Regions from separate parts of the Actinoplanes missouriensis 431 genome, predicted to be linked through region 3. Evidence: riboswitches for the same ligand, from Rfam matches in the RefSeq annotation. Region 3 holds a riboswitch; each other region holds the start of a gene.

Region 1 (4,571 bases), 1.2 Mb from region 3:
CGGGCCAGCCTGCCCCTCTCGGTCGCCCTGGTGGAGATCCGGAACTTCGTGGTGGCCCTGGTCGTGCTGATCGGCATCGTCCTGATCACCGGCGAGCCGATCACCGTGCAGTGGCTGCTCCTGCTGCCGCTGCTGGCCCTGCAGTCGTTCTTCAACACCGGCCTGGCGATGTTCATGGCGCGGTACGGCTCGAAGAACCGCGACATCAAGCAGCTGATCCCGTTCATCATGCGCTTCTGGATGTACGGGTCCGCCGTCCTCTACCCGGTGACCCTCTTCGAGGACAAGCTCGACGGCTGGCAGCTCGCCCTGGTCGAGGCGAACCCGATGCTGATCTTCATCGAGCTGTTCCGCCACGCGCTGCTGGAGGGCGTCACGCTGGCCGGCTCACCGGTCGTGCTGTGGCTCGAGGCGCTCGCGTGGAGCGTGGTCGTGGGTATCGGCGGATTCACCTACTTCTGGCGCGGAGAGAAGGGCTACGGCCGTGGCTGACAACGAACTCATCCCCACCGTCGTCGCTGACGACGCCCACATCATCTACAAGGTGTTCGGCTCGGCCGCTCCGGGCACGGGCAGCCCGCTCGCCAGCTTCAAGCGCATGGTCACCGGTACGAAATCGGCGAATGTGCGCGAGGTGCACGCCGTCAAAGGTGTGAGCTTCACCGCGTACCGGGGTGAGGCGATCGGTCTGATCGGCAGCAACGGCTCGGGCAAGTCGACCCTGCTGCGCGCGGTCGCGGGTCTGCTCCCGGTGGCCAAGGGCGCGATCTACGCGGCCGGCCAGCCCTCCCTGCTCGGCGTGAACGCGGCCCTGATGAACGAGCTCCCCGGCGATCGCAACGTCGAGCTGGGCTGCCTCGCGATGGGCATGTCACCGGCCGAGGTGAAGGAGAAGAAGGACGGGATCATCGAGTTCTCCGGCATCAACGAGCGCGGCGACTTCTCGTCGCTGCCGATGCGGACCTACTCGTCCGGCATGGCCGCCCGTCTGAAGTTCTCGATCGCCGCCGCGAAGCAGCACGACGTGCTGCTGATCGACGAGGCGCTGGCGACGGGTGACGCCAAGTTCCGCCGCCGGAGCGAGGCGCGGGTGCGTGAGCTGCGCGCCGAGGCCGGCACGGTCTTCCTGGTCAGCCACAGTGAGCAGTCGATCCGGGACACCTGCGACAGGTGCATCTGGCTGGAGTCCGGCCTGATCCGGGCGGACGGCCCCACCGACGAGGTGATGCGGGAGTACGAGTCCTACATGCGCAAGTAGGACCCGTACCCCCGAGGGGTTTTGATCTTTAGCGGACCGAGAGATGCACGTGGTTGGTGTGGTCGCTGGAGGGGTCGCCGCCCGCTCCGCTGTACGACTTCCAGCCACTGCTCGGCAGCCAGATCCGGCGGTACCAGATCACGTAGAGCACGTCGAGCGCGTCCGCGTTGTTGATGAAGTAGTTCGCCAGGTTGGTGCCGTAGGTCTTGCTGGCACCCGTGGCGTCCCCGCCGAAGCCGTTCTTGTCGGCCGCGAAGTCGCAGGCCCGGCCCTTCGGGTGCTCACCGCTGTTCTGCTCGCGGAAGCAGTGCACGTACCGGGTGAACCCGTCCTTCTGGGCCTGCTTCAGCGCGTGCAGGGTGCGCGGGGTGAGGCAGCCGCTGCTGGTCGGGTCCTTCTCGGTGCAGCCGGACCCTGAGCCGCTCGGCGCCGGATCGGCCTTGGCGCTGCCACCGCCGTCACTCGACGACGACGCGTCGGCGCCCTGGTTCGCCTTCTTCAGCGCGGTCTCGGCCTGCAGCTTCTTCTTCGCCATCACGTTGACCTGCTTCTGCTGGTCCTTGATGGTGGCGTCGAGGGTGAGCTTGGCCTTGCGCCGGGAGTCGAGGGTCGTCTTGAGCTCCTCGATCGCGGCGTTCTGATCGGCCGCGACGGTCGACAGGATCATGGTCCGGTCGATGAAGCTGCCGGTGTCGCTCGCGTTGACGAGCGCGCTCATCCCGCCCATCCGGCCCGACGTGTATGCCTGGGAGGCGATCTCGTCGAGGGCCGCCTGCTGGGGGCCGACCTGGGCGTCCAGCTTCTTGAGCTCCGCCGTCAGCTCGGTCTGCTTCTTCTTGGAGGACTTGAGCTTCGCCTTCGCCTCCACGTAACCGCGAGAGGCGTCCTCCAGCTGCTCGACGAGAGACTTGGAGCCGCCCTCGCCGTCGTCACCGTTGTCACCGGGAGCGGCGGTGGCCGGTGACGCCACGACCGCCAGCCCGCACACGGCGAGGAGCAGCCCCATCACGGCCGCCAATCGCCGCGCAGTCTTTCGCTGCACAAGGAATCCTTCCGTCGGCCGCCGACCGAGTTAGCTGACGGGTTCGGGACGGAAGCAATCCCTACCACCTTCAAAAGGCGGATTCACCCCGAGGAAATATGGTTCCCCGGCTCGCCGCGAGGGCGATTAGGCGGCGGTCCCCGGGTGGGAACCGGAACCGACCATACCCACTCAATCAACAGATCGACAGTTCTCGTACGTTCCGCGATTACCCGGACACGCGAGGTGATTTGATTACGGAAAGTCGCTGCCTGGTAACAGTTTTGGCCGTCTCGCCGCCCTGATACCGCGCCATTCCTCGGGTAAACTCGTCGCCGGTCCTGCCAGGACGGCACCGCCCCCGAGGAGCCGGCAGGCCGCCGCCTAATCACCGTGAGGTGAGCCGGGGAACCAAGTCAGTGGGGTGAGTCCGCCTTCGGGCGGTAGGGATTGCTTCCGTCCCGAACCCGTCAGCTAACTCGGTCGGCGGTGACTAGGAAGGAACTGTTGATGACCGCAAGTCCCCGCCGGTGGCTGATGCTTGCCCTGGCACCACTGGTGGCTACGACGTTGTTCGTGGCGCCGGTGACCCCTGCCTCCGCCGAGCCGAACGGTTCGTCCGCGACCGCGGAGGAAGAGGACGACGACGCCAACCTCTCCGACGTCATCGAGGCGGCCAACCGGCGCTACGTCTCGGCCAAGGCTGCCGTGACGAAGTCCACAAAGGCCCAGGCGAAGCTGAACGTCGAGATCAAGGCCGCGGAGACCCGGCGCGACAAGCTCATCCCCGAGGTGAACTCGATCGCCCGCGAGCAGTACGTGACGGGCAACCTGAGCGCCGTCGGCTTCCTGCTCGGTGCGAACTCGTCGAACGACTTCCTGCACAAGGCGATCTCCCTGGAGGAGATCAACAAGCTGCACGACGAGAAACTGCACGAGCTGAACGAGGCGATCGCCACGGTCGCCGAGAGCAAGGCGAAACTCGACGCCGAGGTCAAGGCGCAGAAGAAGAACGCCTCGCTCATGAAGAAGCAGAAGGACTCCGCGGAGAAAGCCCTGCAACTGGTGGGCGGCAATGCCCTCACCGAGGGCTTCGTGGTGGCGAAATCCCCGCAGGCCGACCCGGCCCCGCGGAACTCCAGCGGCGGTTTCTCGCCGGAGGGTTGCAACCAGAAGGACCCGACGACGAACGGCTGCATCACCAAGCGCACGCTGCACATGTACAAAGAGGTCAAGAAGGCCGGCTTCGACATGTTCGTCGGCTGCCACCGTGACGGCGGGCCGTTCGAGCACCCCAAGGGCCGGGCCTGTGACTGGTCGCTGCAGAAGAGCGGATTCTCGTCGGCGCACAACGACAAGATGATGAAGTACGGCAACGACCTCATGGCGTTCCTGGTGCGTAACGCCGACGAGCTCGGGATCTACTACGTCATCTGGTACAAGAAGATCTGGTTCCCGGCGTCGGGCTGGAAGGCGTACCACGGCGTCAGTGACCACACCGACCACGTGCACGTCTCCCTGCTCTAGGGAACGCCTCAGGCATCGGAAAAGCCCCCGTCCTCACGCTGAGGACGGGGGCTTTTCTCGTTGCCTCAGTGCACCGCGCGGCGCACCGGCGCCCGCCCGTGCGGCTGGGACGGCGCGGACCCCACCGGAGGAGCCGGCGGGATCGGCATGGTCACCGGGCGCACCTGGGTGACCTCGGTCTCCTTGCCGTGGTGCACGAGCGTCAGCCGGGCCGAACCGCCACCGTTGCGCAGCGAGTAGGTCACCTCGTCCGCCGTCACGTTCACCCGCAGCCGCAGACCGCGCCAGAGCAGCGAGAACTCCAGGTTGTTGATCCGGCTGGGCAGGCGCGGCGCGAAGCTCAGCTGCCCGTTGAAGTCCCGCATGCCGCCGAGACCGGCGACCAGCGAGATCCAGGTACCGGCCAGCGACGCCACGTGCACGCCGTCCCGGGCGTTCTGGTGCAGGTCGTGCAGGTCCATCAGGGCGGCCTCGCCCAGGTAGTCGTGGGCCAGCTCCAGATGACCGGTCTCGGCCGCGAGAACCGCCTGGATGCACGCGGACAGCGACGAGTCACGGACGGTCCGGGCGTCGTAGTACGCGAAGTTGCGCGCTTTCTCCTCCGGCGTGAACGCGTCGCCCCGGATGTACATCGCCATGACCAGGTCGGCCTGCTTGATGACCTGCTTGCGGTACAGATCGAAGTACGGGAAGTTGAGCAGCAGCGGGTAGCCCTCGGGTGGGGTGTTCTCGAAGTCCCACTCCTGCAGCCGGGTGAAGCCCTCG
Region 2 (4,571 bases), 3.3 Mb from region 3:
GATCTCGGCGATCCTCCACAGCACCGGGTCGTGCAGGTCGTAGCGGCGCAAAATGGTCTCGAACGTGCAGTCGCCGCCGTGATGCCCGAGCTCGACCCCGCGCATGTCGAACGGGGTGGCGCCGGCCGGGACCGCCGACGGGTCGGCCACGAAGACGAACTGCGCCTGCGGATCGATGTGCCGGCGGATCAGCCAGGCGCACGCGGCCCGGTCGATGTGCACGCCGGTGCGGGTCGCCCACCTCACGACGGCTCCCCGAGGACGTCGGCGACCTCGGCATCGGCCAGCGCCCGCACCGCCGCCCGGGCGGCCTCGCGCTCGCGCGGCGGGAAGAAGTCGCGGCGCCCGATACGATGCAACTCGCTGCGCAGCCGGCGCACCGCCCGCGTCCGCTCCGGCTCGGCGCCGGTCCGGGCCGCCGCCGCCTCGTCGATCACCACCTGGTACTCGGCGGCGCGCGCCTCCCGCATCGCCGCGGCGATCTGCTGCTCCTGGGCCATGGTGGACGGCGCGGCCAGCCACACCGTCGCCGTGCCCCCGGCCTCGACGACCTCCTCGGCGGTCCAGTCGAACTGCTCCCGGGTCCGCGCGTCCGCCGGCAACGCCACCAGCCCGTCGCCGAGCCGCGCCACACCGAGGCGCTCGAGCTTGCGCCACACCGCGATCCGCGGGCGCGACGGCTCCCGCGGCATCCGGTACGCCAGCAACACCCAGCGCCCCGGCCCGTCGTCACCCGCGACAGTCCCCATGACCGACCACCTCCCGGCAGGGCCATGTAACCATGGTTACCGCAGGCGTTCAACACCGGGACGCCGACCCGGACGGTTCACGGCGTCAGGCTCGCCCTCGGGATCATCACGGGCGGTTCCGCGGAGCCGCGCGGCGGGTCGGGCGTGCCGGCGTCGTGCCAGAGGGCCGCGGCCAGGACCAGGGCGGCCACGCCGATCACCACGCGCAGCGGGCGCTCCGGGGTGCGCCGCACCAGCGCCGGCCCGATCCAGCTGCCGATCAGGCAGCCTGCGGCCAGCACCCCGGCCGCCGTCCAGTGGACCGGCGCGAGCAGCGTGTAGAGGATCGCGGCGGCGACGGTGGAGAAGCCGAGCACCACGGTCTTCACCGCGTTCGTGACGGCGAGCGGCTCGACTGCCGCCACCGAGAGCGCGGCCAGCATCATCACGCCGGCGCCCGCGCCGAAGTAGCCGCCGTAGACCGCGATCAGAAACACCGCGAGACCCAGGGGCGGCCGTACGCCGGGACGGACGTACCAGGCGCGCAGCGGCTCCCGGAACAGCAGCATCAGCCCGCCGGCCGCGATCAGGCCGGGCACCACCCGTTCGAACGCGGACGACGGCGTCCCCATCAGCAGCAGCGCGCCCGCGGTGCCGCCGGTCACCCCGGCCACGCCGTGCCGGGCGATCCGGCGCCCCTGCCCGTGCAGCTCCACACGGGAACCGGCGGCCGCGCCGAACGCGGTGGAGAGCAGCGCGACGGTGTTGGTGACGTTCGCGGCCACCGGCGGGATGCCTGCCGACAGCAGGGCCGGGTAGGTGACCACGGACGCCAGCCCGCCCATCGACCCGGTGAGACCGCCGCCGATGCCGCCGAGGAAGAGCAGGACGGCATGGGTGAGGGTCACAGAGCCTGAGCGTAAGGGACCGCCGCGATCGTGACGAGTCGGCGCTGACCCGCCACGACCGCGGCGGCCGCTCGGTCAGCGCAGGCGGAGCCGCTGACCCGGGAAGATCCGGCTCGGGCTGTCGAGCCGGTCCTTGTTGAGCTTGAAGAGGGTGCGCCAGCCGCCCTTGACCTTGTGCTTCTTCGCGATCGAGGCGAGCGTGTCGCCGGAACGCACCACGTAGGTGCCCTTCTTCGAGACGGTCGCCTTCTTCGACGCCGGCGACTTCCCGGACGACGCCTTTTTGTAGACGCCCGCCTTCTTGCCGCACACCGGCCAAGGCTTCAGGCCGCGCTTCTTGTGGAGCTTCGTCGCGACCTTGATCTGCTCGGCCTTCGTGGCCCGGTCCGCGGTCGGGGCGTACTTGCCGCCCCCGTTCGCCCTCCACGTGCTGCGGCTGAACTGCAAGCCACCGTAGTACCCGTTCCCGGTGTTGATGTGCCACCGGCCACCGGACTCGCATCGCGCGAGGACGTCCCAGTTGACCTGCCGGGCCGCTGACGCGGGGCTCGCCGGGGCGAGAAGCACACCGGCTCCGGTGATGCCCGCGGTCACCAGACCGAGGGCAAGGCGCGTTCGTCTACCGATCCGAGACATGGATGATCCTCCACGCCTGCGAGGTGAGCTGTCGGGTTCGGACAGAGGTGCCCGGCCGTCGTCATGCGGCTTCACCCCAAGGCGCGGTCATGCGGCGCCGGAAATCGTGGGTCCCCCGCTCCTGCCTCTCCCATCGAGTCCCCGGACGGCGGCAGGATTCGGCGGACCGCCCGTGGTGCCCGCATCGCGGGACGGCCCGACGGTAACCACGCCACCGGGGCGGAGACCAAGCTCGAACCGTCCAATAGTGACGTTCTTCACGCTATTTGCCCGATTTGATCTTGTCGCTGCCCCGGAATGGCGGGCATTCCCGATTTCCGAGGTCCGTCGCATTCGGCAGAGACGAAAAATGCCCGGCCGGGCAATACCGGACCGGGCGAAAAGGGGAATTTCGGATCAGTTCGCGAGCAGGACGGCGGCGATCGCGAGGACCGCCGGAACGGTCTGCACGAACAGGATCCGGCGGCTCGCCGTGGCCGCGCCGAAGACACCGGCGACGGCCACGCACCCGAGGAAGAACAGCTTCGCGGCGAACCCGGTGTCCCCGCCCGCGATCAGCCCCCAGACCAGCCCAGCGGCGAGGAAGCCGTTGTAGAGACCCTGGTTGGCGCCGAGCACCTTGGTCTCCCGCGCGAACTCCTCGGTCAGCCCGAACGCCGCGCGCCCCCGCGGCCGCGTCCACAGGAACATCTCCAGGACCAGGATGTACACGTGGATCAGCGCGACCAGCGCCACCAGCAGGTTCGCCAAGATCATCATGGCGACACCCTAACCTGAGACGGAGCTGCGTATTCTGTCCGCCATGAGCATCGACGAGAAACCGGGCGAATCGGCGCGTACCTTCGGAGCAATCGCGATCGTCATCGGTCTCTTGATCGGCGCATTCGGCTTCCTCACCGACGGGGTGCCCCCGCGCGGCTATTATTTCGCGGGCCTGCTCGTGCTGGTCGGCAGCGCGGTGCGGATCGAGGCGGCCCTCAAACACCGCACCGATCCGGTACGGGCGGAGCACCAGCCCTGATCGACCGGTTCCCCGGTCAGTTCCCGGCCAGCAGGGACGCCAGGTCTTCCGGCCGCGAGAACATCGGCCAGTGGCCGGTCGGAAGCTCGCGGACCGTCCAGCTCTCGCCGCTCATCAGCGCGAACGCCGGAACCGTGGCGGCCAGCCCGCGTAACTGAGCAGCGGAGAACGAGCACAGGATCGCGGTCCGCGCCAGGCCACGCCACGCCTCGCCGTGCCGCACCGGTTCGGTGGCCGTGCCGACCGGCTGCGCCCGCCCGCGTTCCCGCACGATCGCCCAGTCGAAACCCTGCGCCGGCGCGGGCGCCTCGGCCGGGATCGGGATCATGCCATCCGGGGCGTCCGGCGCCGAACCGTCGAACTCGGCCTGGGACATGCCGTCCGGCAGCGGCCCGGTGTCCACGTAGACGAGGCGGGCCACCCGGTCCGGCAGCCGGTCCGCCGCCGCCGTGATCACCGCTCCGGCGTAGCTGTGGCCGACCAGGACCACGTCGCGCAGCCCATCCAGCAGTTCGGCGACCTGCTCGACGTGATCGGACGCCGTGATGCCCGGGTCCAGCGTGAGCGAGACCTGATGCACGTCGTGTCCCGCGGCGCGCAGCGGCGCCGCCACCGCGTCCCACGCCCAGCCGCCCAGCCAGAATCCCGGTACCAGCAGATATGTCGTCATGCGGAGAACACTAGGAGCAATACCGGGCAACTTCGGCCCGGTATACAGTATGGCGCATGCCACAGTCACTCGGTCGCGTTCTCGGCCTGCTCGAACTGCTGCAGGCCCACCCAGCGGGGCAGACCGTCGGGCAGCTCGCCGAGCGGCTCGGCGTCGACGAGCGGACCGTCCGGCGCTACGCGCTGCACCTCGCCGAGCTGGGCATCCCGGTCCAGGGACGCCGCGGGCGGTACGGCGGATACCACCTCGCCCCCGGGTACCGGCTGCCGCCGCTGATGCTCACCGACGACGAGGCCGTCGCCGTGCTGCTCGGCCTGGTCGCGGGCCGCCGGATCGGGCTGTCCACCGCGGCGGCGGCCGGGGAGACCGCGCTCGCGAAGATCCGGCGGGTGCTGCCGGCGGCGCTCCGGGCCCGCACCGACGCGGTGCTCGGCACCCTCGACTTCGCCGCCGGCCGTCCCGCGCCCGCCCCGGCGACCGCCACCGCCACGCTGCTCGCGCTGGCCGGGGCCGCCCACGACCGGCGGCCGGTCACCTTCGGCTACACCAAGCCGAGCCGCGAAACGCAATCCGCCGGCCGAACCCCATCGGCCGGCGAAACTCAACCG
Region 3 (4,571 bases):
ACGCCGCCGTCGGTGAGCAGGCGCTGCGCGGCGAGTGCCTGCGGGCCGTCCTCGCCGCCACCGATCAGATAGATGTCGGCCGAGGTCGGCATCTGCTGGTCGGAGCGGACCTCGTAGGTCTCCACCGGGATGCCCCGCGCGGCTGCCCGGTGGGCCAGGATCAGCAGGTTGCCCCGGTCGCCGTAGGTCGACAGCAGATCGGGGTAGATCCACACGATCCGGAGGCTCTCAGTTGACACGGTCCAACTCCGCTCGGATGTCCTGGAACGCCGTGTAATTGGCGATCACTTCGAGGCGGCCGGGGGGCACCGCGGCCAGGGCCTCGTCGAATCTCTGTACGTGCCGGAACGGCACCTGGTTCACCTGGAGCCGGACGGCCAGGTCGTACGCACGGTCACCGGTGATCAGCACCGGGCGGTTGCGCAGGGGCGAGAAGTCGACGTCGTAGAGCCACGAGGTGTCGAAACCGTCGGGGTCACGGGCGTTGATGGAGAGCAGTGTCGGCGCCTGTTCCGCCATGTCGAACGCCTCCAGCCAGCTGGCCGGGTTCTTGGCGAGGAGCAGCCGGATGTTGCGGCCGTCCCGGTCGACCTGCGCGTACCGCCCGGCGATCGAGGCCACCCGGGAGAGCCGGGGGAGAGCCTCGATGGGGCGCACCCCGAACTCGGCGGCGACGGCGAGCGCGGTGGCCGCGTTGCCGATGTTCACCTTGCCCGGGAGCTGCAGTTTCACCATGTGCCAGTCACCGCGCGGGTCGATCACGCCCTCGTCCTCGACCGACCAGTGCGCGCGGGGCCGGCGCAGCGGGCAGCCGGTGCACCACCAGTCGCCGTTGGCCCGCTCGATCGGGTGGCCGCTCTCCGGGCAGACGAACGAGTCGTCGAGCCAGCGCTGGCCGGCGCTGAACCAGGTCACCTGCGGGCTGCCGCTGGCGGCCCAGACGACCATCGGGTCGTCCGAGTTCGCCACGACCTTGATGTGGGGGTGGCTGGCCAGCGCGGTCTTCCACAGCTGCGCCATCATCGCCACCTCCTTCGCCCGGTCCAGCTGGTCGCGGGAGAGGTTGAGCAGGGCCACCACCTTGGGGCGGGTGGACTCGATGACCTGGGCCAGATAGTGCTCGTCGACCTCCAGCACGGCGAACGGGGTGTGACCCTCTTTCGCCAGTGCGGAGGTGTGGCCGGTCGGCATGTTCGCGCCGAAGGAGTTCGTGGCGACCCGGCCGAGCACGCCGACCGCCGCCGCGGTGAGCCGCGTCGTGGTGGTCTTGCCGTTCGTCCCGGAGACGAGCGCCACAGCCCGGCCGGACGAGAGGTGGGCCAGCAGGTCGGGGTCGATCTTGAGGCCGATCCACCCGCCGATGACCGAGCCGTCGCCGCGTCCAGCAGCCCTGGAGAGCGCCGCGGCGGTCTTCGACGCAGTGGTCGCGACCTTGGCGATAAGAGGCATCTTCCCGTCCGTCACGCCAGCGAGGGTACCGGACCGAAAGGTTACGTCGAGTTGCCGTCCGGTCAAGATCGCATGCGCCTTGCGTTTGTGCCGCTCTCGACGTTTTGACCTAGGTTCCGGGTTGGCGGCTGACGAATTGTGTGTTCTGTTTCACCCGTGACCTTCGACTGATCGTGATCGGTCGACCCCGATGAGTAATGGCATTTGTCTCCGGGCGGTAACAAACCGGACACCAACATGTGTGCCAATTACTGTGAGTGACATTTTCGGCCCTAACGATCACGCGGAAGGTCAGGTACCAAGGTTGGGCCGGGTGCGACCGCCTCCCGGCTCGCACCAGCCCGGCCCACGCCGAGCCCTGCCCCGAGCTGGACGGTGCGACCACCGCAGGACCGGAACCACAAACAAGGCATCAGGGGGCAGGGACGGGGGACCCATATCCGGCCGGTTCAGCTCCACACCGGCCTCGGGGTGAAGTCGCCTAGCGACCGGGCACACCTTCCCGCCCGAACCCGACAGCTAACCTCGCAGGCGTGCCGGAGGGATATCTCTACCGTGCACGAACTCAGTTCGCGCCGTGGCAGCCGCGTGTCTCGCGGCGCCGGCACTGTCGCACTGTCTCTGGGTCTCTGCCTCTGCGCCGGGCAGTTGGTCGCCGCGTCCCCCGCGGCTGCCGCTCCGGTCGCTGTCAAGGCAGCCGTCGCGACGCAGGCCGCCGCGAAGGTCAAGCCCAAGCTGACCGCCAAGGCCAGCACCCGGAGCCTGAAGTGGGGCTCCACCCTCAAGGTGACCGCCAAGGTCATCGACCCGCGTACCGGCAAGATCGCCAAGGGCACGGTCCGGCTCCAGGGCCTCGTCGGCGGCAAATGGCGGACGTGGGACACCGAGACCGTCAAGAACCAGAACGGGACGGTCACCCTCAAGTACGCCCCCAAGAACACGTACTACATCCGGACCCTCTTCACGGGCTCCGGCTTCAGCAGCGCGTCCACCGGCAAGACGAAGATCACTGTCAAGACGAGTGGCGCGAAGATCCTCGCTGAGGCGAAGAAGCACAAGGGCGCCCTGTACAAGTACGGCGCGTCGGGCCCCAAGCGCTTCGACTGCTCGGGCTACACCAAGTACGTCTACAAGAAGGCAGCCGGCAAGTCGCTGCCGCACAAGGCGAACTCGCAGCAGAAGTACGGCAAGAGCGTCAGCAAGAGCAAGAAGCAGGTCGGTGACCTGATCGTCTTCCGCAACGGGTCGTACGGTTACCACGCCGGCATCTACGCCGGCAACGGCTACATCTACGACTCGCCGCACACCGGCGCCCGGGTCGGCAAGCACAAGATCTGGAACAAGAACTACGTGGTCCGGCGCCTCGTTGCCTGACGTGCTTGGTTTCGTCTCCAGTAAGTGTTTCGTCTCCAGTAAGTAAGGAAAGACCGGCACGCGGCGTGGTGGCGCCGTAGCCGTGATCACGCCTGTGGGGTGTGGCCCGATCGATGGGGTCACGCCCCACAGGCGTTTCTTCTTCCGGGTACGGGCGACGCCGCCCCCGACCGCAGATGAGCCGTCCCCGAGAAGCCGCGCGACCGGGGCGTCCGGTCCGAGCCGTCCGGCGAGTTCTGCTACCGGTGCGTGGGCACGCTCCGCGGCCGCCCCGACGTGCGGAACGCGGAGGCGGAGTGCGGAGTGCGGACTGCCGAGCGCCGGAGTGCGGACTGCCGAGCGCCGGAGTGCGGACTGCCGAGCGCGGAGTGCCGAGCGCGGAGTGCCGAGCGCGGAGTTCCGAGTGCGGAGCGCGAGTGCGGACGCCGGGCCGGCTGGGCGACCGGCGGAGGTGGATCGTGGTCGCCGCGGGGCCGAGCCGTAGCTGAGGCCTGTGATCAAGGCCCTGTTGCCTATGTGAGCTACGGCTCGCGTCCCCGAGCCGTAGACCAGGCCTGTGATCAAGGGCTTGTCGCCTGTGTGAGCTACGGCTCGCAGGGCCGGGCGGCGGGATGCCTGCGTGGGCTACGGCTCGGGGCGGCGGGATGCCTGCGTGAGCTACGGCTCGCGGGGGAGGGCTCCCTTCTGCTCCACCCGGGGGCTCCACTTTGCTCCACGATTGCGGTCAAGGGCGGGCTCCCACAGTTTGAACAGGGAGTTATCGGACCTGCTGGGGGCGATGTCGGAAACGAGACTCCGTCGATCATGGCTTGGCCCTCCACTTGGGGGCACCACCGTTGAACAGGCAATACGTCCGCGAAAAGGCCTCGCGAGCGGCTCCATTCGGGTTGCAGGTGGAGGGAAGTGGAGTAGAGTGGGGCGCAGTGGCAGGACCGAGGAAACGAACCGGGACTGCCGGCCCGAGTTGACAGGCGGGACCGCTCCACCGCGAAGGAGCGCGACGCCACGGCAAGGGGGGTTGGCCGATGTTCCTCGGCACGCACACCCCGCGCCTGGACGAGAAGGGCCGGTTGATCCTCCCGGCGAAGTTCCGTGATGAGCTGGCGGGAGGTGTCGTGATCACGAAGGGGCAGGAGCGCTGTCTGTACGTGTTCCCGATGCCGGAGTTCCAGCGCATCGCCGGTCAGCTCCGTGAGGCGCCGGTGACGAACAAGGCCGCCCGGGCTTACAGCCGGGTGTTCTTCGCCAGCGCGCACGACGAGGTGCCCGACAAGCAGGGCCGGGTGACCATCCCGGCGCACTTGCGGGAGTACGCGAGTCTCGGCCGCGACCTCGTGGTGATCGGGGCGAGCACCCGTGTCGAGGTCTGGGACAAGCAGGCCTGGGACGACTACCTCACGGCGAGCGAGGAAGAGTTCGCCGACATCGAGGAGGGGGTGCTGCCCGGCGGACTGTAAGGCGTGGCACCTCGGTGGCCGCAACGCGGCCCGGACGCCACTGCCGCCGTACTGCGAGATCTCCAGCCGCTCCCGCTCCTGGCGCCTCTTCCCCGGCGCCAGGCGCGTGTCCGGGGCCGGCCGTCCCGCCTATGGGACAGCCCGGCACGGGACACGAGCGGATGGGGATCTGGCGGTACGGACGGGCGGCCGGGTCGGTACGGCGAACGAGCAACACCTGGGTGAGACGCGAACGGGCAGGCAATGGGGGTCGTAATGGGGGAGCCGCGAGGCACACACGTGCCGGTGCTG
Region 4 (4,571 bases), 3.7 Mb from region 3:
TCCGCGACAGGTGCACGACCAGCCGCCACCAGACGATCGCCAGCAGTCCGTAGACGAGCGTGAATCCGGCCAGCGAGGCGATCACCTCGGCGCTGGTCAGCCCGGGCGAGATGCCGTCGGAGACCTTGGAGATGCCGAAGGCGAGCCAGGGCTGCCGGGCGGTCTCGGTGAAGATCCAGCCGAACGTGTTGGCGGCTGCGGGCAGCAGCGGCGCGAGCCAGATGAAGCGCCGCATCAGGGCCGGCGTGCCGCGTCCCGGCTGCAGGAACGCGGGCAGGAAGCGGACCCGGAACGCGTAGAAGGACCAGAGGTGGAACGCGGCCACCGCCATCGCCAGGATGCCCGCGCCCATCATCAGCCGGAATGTCCAGAACGCCACCGGGATCATCGGCACGTAGCTGCCCGGCCCGTACTGCGCGACGTACGCGGCCTGCAGGTCGTCGATGCCCTGGACAGTCCCGTTGAACGAGCCGGTGCCGAGGAAGGAGAGCAGCTTCGGCACCTCGATGCTGAAGAACGGCCGGTCGTGCCCGAGCTCCCCGATCGCGAAGATGGAGAACGGCGCGCCGGTGGTCGTCTCGTAGAGCGCCTCCGCGGCCGCCATCTTCATCGGCTGCACGGCCGTCATCACCTTGCCGAGGTGGTCACCGCTGATCACCGTCCCGAGCCCGCCGACCAGCATGATCCAGGCACCGAGCCGGGAGAGGGTCGCGAACGCGCGGTCCGCCGGGAGACGCCACACCCCGATGGCGAGCAGCAGCCCGCCGCCGGCCATCGCGGCGCCGGCCATGGTGTGCGGGAACGCGGCAAGCACGACCTCGTTGGTGAGCAGCTCGGTGAAGCTGGTCAGGTGTGCCCGCCCGGTGGAGGGGTCCAGGGCGTACGCCACCGGGTTCTGCATGAACGAGTTGGCGGCCAGGATGATGTACGCCGACAGCAGCGTCCCCACCGCGACGATGACGATCGTGGCGGCGTGCAGGCGGCGCGGCAGCCGGTCCCAGCCGAAGTACCAGAGCGCCAGGAACGTCGCCTCCAGGAAGAACGCGAGCATCCCCTCGATGGCGAGGGTGGGGCCGAAGACGTCGCCGTAGAAGCGGGCGAACGCGCTCCAGCCGAGCCCGAACTGGAACTCCTGGACCAGGCCGGTGACCACGCCGACGGCGAAGGTGGCGATCAGCAGCTTGCCGACGAACTTCGTCAGGTGCAGGTATTTCTCCCGCGACGTCCGCATCCAGGCGAGCTGCAGCCCGGCCGCGGTCGCCGCGAGGCAGATCGACAGCGGCACGAACAGGTAGTGGTAGATCGTGACGACCGCGAACTGCAGCCGGGTCAGGTCAAGCACGTCCACGGGTTCCCCCAACGTAGTACGACGCTTCGTAGTAGATACTACGTCGCGTAGTACGACAAGCTGAAGTAGGAGGGGGTAAGCTCGAAGCATGGCTATGGGGGACCTCGAGCGCGAGGTGATGACGAAGCTCTGGGACGCCCGCGAGCCGCTGACCGTCCGCCAGGTGCACGAGCTGCTCAGCCGGGACCGCGACCTGGCGTACACGACGGTGATGACCGTGCTCGACCGGCTCGCCAAGAAAGGCCTGGTCACCCAGCAGAAAGCGGACCGCGCCTACCGCTACGCCCCGGCGCAGACCCGCGAGGAGATGACCGCCGGCCTGATGTTCGACGCGCTCAGCGCCACCCCGGACCGGGACGCCGCCCTGGCGTACTTCATGGGCCAGCTCCCGCCGGAGGCCCTGGCCGCGGCGCTCAAAGCGGCAGCCGACCGGAAACCGTGACCGCGCTCCTGCTCGGCGGGCTCGGTCTGACCCTCTCGCTGATCGTGCCGGGCATCCTGGCGAAGGCGGCGTGGCCCGACCGGGCCCCCGTCGCCGGCGTCCTGCTCTGGCAGGCGCTCACCCTGACCTCGGTGCTCTGCGCGCTCGGGGTGGTGCTCGCCGCCCCGGAGGAGGTGACCCGCGCGGCCGGCGCGCGTCACCCGGAGACCGTGGTCGCGCTCGTCCTGTCGCTCGCCATCGCCGCGACCATCGTGATCCGGCTGCTCATCTCGCTCGCCAAGGTGACCTCCCGGGCCCGCGCCCGGCGTGACCGGCACCGGACCCTGGTGGACCTGCTGGACCGGGTGGAGCGCCGCGACGACATCAAGGGCGGCGAGGTGCGGATCCTCGACGGCGCGCTGCCGATGGCGTACTGCGTGCCCGGCCGCGAGCCGCGTGTGGTGCTCAGCGACGCGGTGCTGCAGGTCCTCGACCGCGAGCAGGTGGACGCGGTGCTGGCGCACGAGCGCGCTCACCTGCGACACCGGCACGAGCTGGTGATGGAGTCGTTCACCGCCTTCTATCAGGCGGTCCCGAAACTGCTGCGCAGCCGGGTGCCGCTCGACGCCGTACACCTGCTGCTGGAGATGGTGGCCGACGATGCCGCGCGGCGCCGCACCGGGCCGGCGCCGCTGCGGGCCGCGCTGGGTCGTCTCGCCGACGCGCTGCCGCTCGCCGAGGGGGCGGCGGGGGAGACCCGGCGGCGTCGCGTGGCGCGCCTCGATCTGCCGGAGAGCCGGTCGCTGACGATCGCCGCGAGCGCCGCGGCGGCGGGCCTCTTGGTGCTACCCACAGTGATCTTGGTGGTGCCCTGGCTCGGGAGAGCGATCAATGCGTGGCCATTTTAGCCACGCTGCGTAAGGGGAATGGTGCGCACGGTTTCGCCACGCGGGCGACCTTTTCTTCGGCGTTCCGTGCCCGGTACGGTGGTCCCCGGTTCGGTAGCCCCCCAATCGTCCACCCGGCCGATCTGCCGTTCCGCCGCCTAAACGCCGAGGCCCCGATCGCGGGACGAGGCGTGCCGGGGACCCAGGTAGTCCCGGGGTGAAGCCGCTCCTTTCCGGGCGGCCGGGCAGCTTCCCGCCCGAACCCGTCAGCTAACCCGGTCGGCGGTTTCGATGGGAAGAAAGGACAACGCACCTAAGTGAAACGGAAAGGCCTCTTACGCGGTTTGCTCTGCGTAATGGCCGCGGCCGGAATCGTTCTCACTGGTCCCGCCGTTGCCCATGCCGAGCCCACGCCGGCAAGCGTCGAGAAGAAGATCGACGAGCAGTGGAACAATCTCGAGCCCGTCATCGAGGAGTACAACTCGGTGCACACCAAGCTGAAGAAGCTGCGCAAGCAGCAGACAACGCTTGCGAAGACGCTCAAGCCACTGCAGGTGAAGGTGGATGTCGCCATGGCCCAGGTCCGGGGCATGGCCGTGGACGCGTACATGCAGGGCCCGCCGAACGCGTTCAACGCGATGGTCATCAGTGGTTCGCCGACGTCGCTGACCGAGAAGCTCGCGCTGCTCGACCAGCTCGCCCAGCACCAGACCGAGTCGATCGAGCACGTGGCGCAGCTCCGCGACAAGTACGCGGGTGACAAGGCGAAGGTGGATCAGCTCGCCGACGAGATCGGCGCCCGGGACAAGGACCTGGCGTCGAAGAAGAAGGCGATCGAGAAAGAGATCAAGGAGCTCCAGGAGCTCCGGATCGCGGCCTACGGCAAGGCGAACGTCGACGACGGCGCGCTGCGCACCGGCCCCTGCCCGGTCACCTACACCAACGACAAGGGCGGTCGCGCGGCCCAGCGGGCGTGCGACCTGATCGGCAAACCCTACGTCTTCGGCTCCAACGGTCCGAACAGTTACGACTGCTCGGGCCTGACGCAGGAGGCGTGGGCGGCTGTGGGTGTGCACCTCGAGCACTACACGAAAGACCAGTACGGCTCGACCACGCCGGTCAGCCGGAGCGAGTTGAAGCCGGGTGACCTGGTCTTCTACTACTCCGATGTGCACCACGTCGCCATCTACATCGGCGGCGGCAAGGTGGTGCACGCGCCGCACACGGGCGACCACGTGCGGATGGCGACGATCGACCGCGGCCCCATCGCGGGATATCGCCGGCCGGGCTAGAAACCGCTGAGGAAAGACCGCCCTTTCCCGGGCGGTCTTTTTTCATGGGTACGTCCCTTCCCCGTGACCGGCCTCACCGAGCCGTCCTCGCTACGCCGGTCCGGGGCAGTACCGGGCACCGCCTCACCCGGCCGGGGCATAATCGCCTGTCATGAGCGACCCCTTGATCGACAGCCTCACCGCCGCGGTGCAGGCCCGCCCCGACGACCTCCCGCTGCGCCTGCACCTGGCCGAGCTGCTGGTGGCGGCGGACCGCGGCGCGGAGGCGATCGGGCACGCCGCTCAGGTGCTCGCCCGCGAGCCGGGCAACGTCACCGCCCAGCAGCTGATGGGCCGGGCGCTCGGAACCCCGTCGCCGCCGAGTCCGGCCCCGCAGCCGGCCGGACCGTCCGAGCCGGCACAGCCTCAGCCGGCACAGCCTCAGCCGGCACAGTCCCCGCCGGTGCAGCAGCCCACCGGCGTCGACTGGTCGGCCATGGAGCAGCAGTTCGGCGACGTCGTCCCGCCCCGGTTCACTCGCACCGGCGAGCCGGACCCGATCCAGGGGCACCAGGACCGCATCTTCGACGTGGAGAGCGCCACGATCACCCTCGCCGACGTCGGCGGCATGGCGGACGTGAAGA

What was found. Region 3 has a riboswitch for cyclic di-AMP ahead of AMIS_RS07625 (C40 family peptidase). Riboswitches for the same ligand answer to the same signal wherever they lie in the genome.
Region 1: it holds a riboswitch for cyclic di-AMP, as region 3 does, so the genes downstream of both, AMIS_RS02035 (coiled-coil domain-containing protein) here and AMIS_RS07625 (C40 family peptidase) in region 3, are expected to answer to the same signal.
Region 2: it holds a riboswitch for cyclic di-AMP, as region 3 does, so the genes downstream of both, AMIS_RS23085 (LysM peptidoglycan-binding domain-containing protein) here and AMIS_RS07625 (C40 family peptidase) in region 3, are expected to answer to the same signal.
Region 4: it holds a riboswitch for cyclic di-AMP, as region 3 does, so the genes downstream of both, AMIS_RS24585 (C40 family peptidase) here and AMIS_RS07625 (C40 family peptidase) in region 3, are expected to answer to the same signal.

What each region holds. Positions count from the first base shown of each region.
Region 1 is NC_017093.1:422,862-427,432, reverse strand. It holds gene AMIS_RS02050 (ABC transporter permease) at 1-492, shown strand, start outside; gene AMIS_RS02045 (ABC transporter ATP-binding protein) at 485-1,258, shown strand; gene AMIS_RS02040 (coiled-coil domain-containing protein) at 1,287-2,300, opposite strand; cyclic di-AMP (ydaO/yuaA leader) riboswitch at 2,304-2,443, opposite strand; cyclic di-AMP (ydaO/yuaA leader) riboswitch at 2,651-2,783, shown strand; gene AMIS_RS02035 (coiled-coil domain-containing protein) at 2,790-3,806, shown strand; gene AMIS_RS02030 (glycoside hydrolase family 65 protein) at 3,872-4,571, opposite strand, start outside.
Region 2 is NC_017093.1:4,923,043-4,927,613, forward strand. It holds gene AMIS_RS23070 (chromate resistance protein ChrB domain-containing protein) at 1-246, opposite strand, end outside; gene AMIS_RS23075 (Chromate resistance protein ChrB) at 243-749, opposite strand; gene AMIS_RS23080 (sulfite exporter TauE/SafE family protein) at 827-1,636, opposite strand; gene AMIS_RS23085 (LysM peptidoglycan-binding domain-containing protein) at 1,712-2,230, opposite strand; cyclic di-AMP (ydaO/yuaA leader) riboswitch at 2,271-2,446, opposite strand; gene AMIS_RS23090 (DUF1304 domain-containing protein) at 2,669-3,031, opposite strand; gene AMIS_RS23095 (hypothetical protein) at 3,075-3,293, shown strand; gene AMIS_RS23100 (alpha/beta fold hydrolase) at 3,310-3,963, opposite strand; gene AMIS_RS23105 (helix-turn-helix transcriptional regulator) at 4,020-4,571, shown strand, end outside.
Region 3 is NC_017093.1:1,625,421-1,629,991, forward strand. It holds gene AMIS_RS07615 (type 1 glutamine amidotransferase) at 1-239, opposite strand, end outside; gene AMIS_RS07620 (MurT ligase domain-containing protein) at 229-1,449, opposite strand; cyclic di-AMP (ydaO/yuaA leader) riboswitch at 1,848-1,998, shown strand; gene AMIS_RS07625 (C40 family peptidase) at 2,038-2,823, shown strand; gene mraZ (division/cell wall cluster transcriptional repressor MraZ) at 3,849-4,280, shown strand; gene rsmH (16S rRNA (cytosine(1402)-N(4))-methyltransferase RsmH) at 4,536-4,571, shown strand, end outside.
Region 4 is NC_017093.1:5,299,092-5,303,662, reverse strand. It holds gene AMIS_RS24600 (cytochrome ubiquinol oxidase subunit I) at 1-1,348, opposite strand, end outside; gene AMIS_RS24595 (BlaI/MecI/CopY family transcriptional regulator) at 1,437-1,790, shown strand; gene AMIS_RS24590 (M56 family metallopeptidase) at 1,787-2,677, shown strand; cyclic di-AMP (ydaO/yuaA leader) riboswitch at 2,810-2,956, shown strand; gene AMIS_RS24585 (C40 family peptidase) at 3,013-3,948, shown strand; gene AMIS_RS24580 (AAA family ATPase) at 4,100-4,571, shown strand, end outside.